2 regions of the Psychrobacillus sp. FSL K6-4046 genome follow, and region 2 is predicted to be linked to the other one. Evidence: riboswitches for the same ligand, from Rfam matches in the RefSeq annotation. Region 2 holds a riboswitch; the other holds the start of a gene.

Region 1 (2,474 bases), 680 kb from region 2:
CTCAAGCCCATTTTCACGTAATTTACATGCTGGGCACTCTCCACAACCATCTGCAATGATTCCGTTATAACAGGTTAAAGTTCTTTCTCTCACATACTCAAATACACCAAGTGAATCTGCTAGCTCCCATGTTTGTGCCTTGTTGATCCACATTAATGGTGTATGAATGACAAAGGAACTATCCATTGATAAATTTAATGTCACATTCATCGATTTGATAAAAACGTCGCGACAATCGGGATACCCACTAAAGTCTGTTTCACAAACCCCTGTCACGATATGCTTTGCTCCTACTTGACTAGCTAAGACACCAGCAAATGAAAGAAAAAGCAGATTTCTTCCGGGAACAAATGTTGAAGGTAGCTCACCTTTATCCCCTTCTTCAATTTTGATCTCCTCGCGTGTCAATGCATTAGCTGCAAGCTGATTTAGTAATGACATATCGAGCACATGATGTTCGATGCCAAGCTCTTTTGCTATTTCTTTTGCACAGTCCATCTCCAGGCGATGCCTTTGACCGTAATCAAAGGTCACGGCCACCACCTCTGCAAAATTTTCTATCGCCCAGAACAAACAAGTCGTACTATCTTGCCCTCCACTAAATACAATAAGTGCTTTTCCTTGTTTCATGTGTAAATCTCCTTCACGACGAAAAACAGCACGCTAAGAGAAGTGCTGTTTTCATCTTAGTTTTTTTAAGAGGGTCGCTAATAACCTCTTCCTTGCTAACAAGGATCTATTTAATTAATTTTCATTTATAGTAATCGTCTTGGAGTAAGAAGTTCCTAGTTCCTATTATTCAATTCTATTTATCGATTATCAATATTTTCTGGATTAAGATCATGATTCATTAAACGATAGCTAGCGATTTCCTCATATTTTGTCCCTGGTCGTCCATAGTTGCACCAAGGATCAATAGAGATACCACCACGTGGTGTAAATTTCCCCCAAACCTCAATATATCTAGGGTCTAGCAGTTTGATTAAATCATTCATAATAATGTTCACACAGTCCTCGTGGAAATCACCATGGTTTCTAAAGCTAAATAAATATAGCTTCAGCGATTTACTTTCCACTATTTTTTTATCCGGGATGTATGAAATATACATAGTGGCAAAATCAGGTTGTTGCGTTATTGGACATAGACTCGTAAACTCTGGACAATTAAACTTCACAAAATAATCTCGATTAGAATGGAGATTGTCTACTGATTCTAATACTTCAGGCGCATAGTTAAATGCATATTGCACTTTTTGATTTCCTAATAAGGTCAAATCTTCTAATCCTTCAGCTGACTTTCGGCCAGACATAAAAAAACCCCCTTGAAAAGTAATATCAAATCTTTTCAAGGAGAGGCTGCAACATTTTCTATAAAACTTTACAGGATTAAAACAAAAAAGCCATGTCCAGTTATGGACATGGCGTGATCGTCATGTATCCATAGTTTTTTATAGAGGGTATCTGCTATGAACCTCTCCTGAAAAATTTCAGGTATTTATCTAAAAAAATAATATAATACATGGTGATAAATGTCAAATTGAATTATTAATGTATTACTCTGTTCCTTACTATTGAAGGTTTCATAATAGTTTAGCCCCTTCAATGAAAAAATTGGTAATCTTTTATTTTCTAAAATCAATTATTATGGTAGAATTACTTTTTGTGAATGAAAGGTAATACAAAAGTTATAGCAATGACCATTTTATAGGACTTTAACAAGGATAAAAGTCATCTATAAGTTAAATAACGACGATTTGCCGAAGGATAAAAATTAAAAAGGGGCTCCTCATTATGATAAGAAGTTTTAAAATGTCTATTAAAACCAAAATCTCTACTATAATTACTATAGTAGTTGCAACCAATATTCTACTAGGTTTAATGGGTTTATTTAATCTACAAAATGTCCAATCTTCGTTAGAAGAGAGCTTGGAGAGTAGGTCTAAAAATTTGAATTTATTGCGAACAGTTGGAATCGACTTTCATCAAATGTATATAGCTGAAAAAAATCTCTATTTATATGAACCAAGTACTAGTGCTTTTAAAGATCAATTAGAAGAATATAATGGTCAAAAGGTAGATATTGAAGAAAGATTTTCAGAGTATTACTCAAATATTATTAATCTACCAAACGAAAAAAAACTAGCGCAAGCGCATGAAGATATGAAAGAAGAATACTTTACAATCTCGAATGAAGTTGTTCAGTTACTATCCTCTTCCAATCCTTCCGACCGTGAACAAGGTATGTTGTTATCTCAAAATGAAGGATATATAAAATTTGATGCAGCAGAAGAATCCTTAGATGTAATTGGTGATTTATATTTCGATAATAACGAAATCATGTTAAAAGAAGTAAAAGAAAAGTATTCTCTTCTCTTTACAGTTACATGCATTGTAATCTTACTTTGTTTAATAGTTAGTTCGTTACTAGGTCTATTAGTTATTCGTTCTATCAATCGTCCGATTCAAACATTAAG
Region 2 (2,474 bases):
GTAATCCACTCCTTCTTCTCTACAGACAATCCAGCAATGAAAGGTTTCATGCCAAAGTCCTAACCTATGTATTTCCTCACGAGTAGCCACTCCCGTAACATTTCCTCTATGGTCGAACGTTTTCAGCATTTCCATGTGAAGACCCCTTTTAAAATAATCATTTTTTATTCTATATGGTGTTTGAGTTGAATATATTTAAATATTGCAGTCATATAAAACTCGTAGAAAGAAAATAGGTGATTCCAATATGATAAAGCTTCTATTATCCTTCAGTCTGACATTACTAGTTTTTATTCTACCATTTCCATCGGTTAGTCTCGCCACTGAAAGCAATTCATCTGTGGATCATACAGTTGTAGAAAAACATATTAACAGATTATTAAATATGAAAATAGAAGATAGCCGTCCTCCCGTCCCACCCTCACCAAAGAAAGCTAACGTTTACTTAACCTTTGATGATGGGCCAAATAAGTTTACAACTATTAACCTTCAAACCCTTAAGCAATACGAGGTTAGTGGCACATTCTTTTTTTTAGGAAAGCATATGAAGGAACATGAATCCATTGTGAAAGCTGTAGCAAAAAATGGGCATTATATTGGGACTCATAGCATGACGCATGACAAGACTAAGGTTTACAAAAACGCAGAAGCCTTTATACAAGAAATTAATAGCGGGGTTAGCCTGATTGAGCAGATGACGGGGCACAATCCAAGGCTGATTCGTGTACCTTACGGAAGCAAGCCACATGTAACAACAGCCATGCAGGATAAACTTATAAAACAAAACTATAAGCTTTGGGATTGGGATGTGGACTCTAACGACTGGAGATACACTGATAAGCAGTATAAAGAAATTGTTAAAAACGTTCAGTTGGAAACAGAGAAAGCGTACAAATCGGGTGACAAAGACATTATTATACTCCTTCATGATAGAAGCCAAACTACTAAGGCACTCCCTCTTATTATTGAATGGCTACAAGAGGAAGGCTACACACTTAAAACATATGAAGAAGAAAAGCATATAGTTCAAAATTTCCTTCGTGACAAATCATTATAAAAGACAACTTAAACCATGAGTGGTCCCAGCCTATTCCTGGTTTTTTTTATTTCCCATGCTAATCTTTAAATTACCTTTATGTTGGAACTTCTTGACATCCTACCTCTATTAGCCTATTATTATGGATTGTTCGATAAATTAACGTGGTTCGAGAACCTCCCACGGTAAAAAACTAAGGAGAAATGAATATGAACATAAAAACGATGGCTACGAGCGGGATTATTGCAGCTTTATATGTGGCTGTATCTATGCTAGTGGCACCCTTTGCATTCGGTGCTTTTCAGTTTCGGATATCCGAGATGTTTAATCACCTAATAGTATTTAACAAAAAGTATTTCTTTGGTATTGTGATTGGAGTATTTATTACCAACCTGTTTTCCACTTTGGGGCTTTACGATTTAACCTTTGGTGTAGGTCATTCCATCATCACTTTATCTATTAGTATACTCATAGGGAAATTTGTAAAAAATAAGCTATGGCATATGATTTTAAACACCATTTTATTTACATTTACTATGTTTATCATCGCAATCGAGCTGCATCTTGCATTCAATATTGAACTATATTTTGATTTCGATATTGCTAATCCTTTTTATTACACTTGGTATACAGTCGCTTTAGGTGAATTTGTAGTTATGGCAGTAGGTATTCCATTAATGCTTGCCTTAAATAAACGCTTAAAATTTAAGGAACTCATATAAAAAGTAGAGCCCTCCATTATGGAGGGCTCTTACTTTATTCCTTTACAAACTCAATCGTGCTTCTTACTGTATCTATAGGTCTCACTAAGCCTTCGATTTGAGCACGTTTCGACTCTAAAAATGGTGGCAAGGAAAGCTTTTCTCCTAAAGTTTCATAGGGCTCGTCACCCATGAATCCAGGACCGTCAGTCGCAAACTCAAATAATATTCCATTTGCCACTCTCGCATATAGGGATTGGAAGAAAAAGCGATCTACGAATCCCGATGTATTGAATCCAAAGCTTTCCATTCGCTCTGTCCACTCATCTAAAACCGCTCTGTCTTCTACGCGGAATGCCGCATGATGCACTGTTCCGAAGCCTTGACGACCAGGTGGAAGAACAACATTCTTTTCTACAATCACCTGTGCTCCGTTTCCACCTTCTCCAACCTCAAACAAGTGAAAATCTCCATCCTGGGCAATCTCTTTAAACAGTAATACCTTTTCTAAAACTTCTTTCATATAGTCAAACTGTGCAATTCGAATGTGGATCGGTCCTAGTCCAGTAATGGCATGCTCTAAAGGGATAGGCCCTTTTTGCCAAGGTGTTCCTGATTCCACTCCTGTATTATACTCATCAGAAATTAATTGATATTGCTGGTCGTCAAAGTCAACAAAAGAGAGAACCTTCACTCCGAACTGCTCCTGTATACCACTGTGTTTAACGTTCAAGCGA

Evidence for each region. A riboswitch is a leader RNA that binds a small molecule or an ion and turns the genes downstream of it on or off. The one in region 2 is predicted to bind preQ1.
Region 1: another riboswitch for preQ1. It lies ahead of queF (preQ(1) synthase); the one in region 2 lies ahead of MKY09_RS15590 (QueT transporter family protein).

Annotation. Positions count from the first base shown of each region.
Region 1 covers NZ_CP152020.1:3,841,577-3,844,050, forward strand. Annotated here, with positions in the region: gene queC (7-cyano-7-deazaguanine synthase QueC) at 1-630, opposite strand, end outside; gene queF (preQ(1) synthase) at 810-1,310, opposite strand; PreQ1 riboswitch class I at 1,435-1,481, opposite strand; gene MKY09_RS19005 (methyl-accepting chemotaxis protein) at 1,792-2,474, shown strand, end outside.
Region 2 covers NZ_CP152020.1:3,163,717-3,166,190, forward strand. Annotated here, with positions in the region: gene MKY09_RS15580 (NUDIX domain-containing protein) at 1-135, opposite strand, end outside; gene MKY09_RS15585 (polysaccharide deacetylase family protein) at 248-1,057, shown strand; PreQ1 riboswitch class I at 1,195-1,239, shown strand; gene MKY09_RS15590 (QueT transporter family protein) at 1,246-1,758, shown strand; gene MKY09_RS15595 (ring-cleaving dioxygenase) at 1,793-2,474, opposite strand, start outside.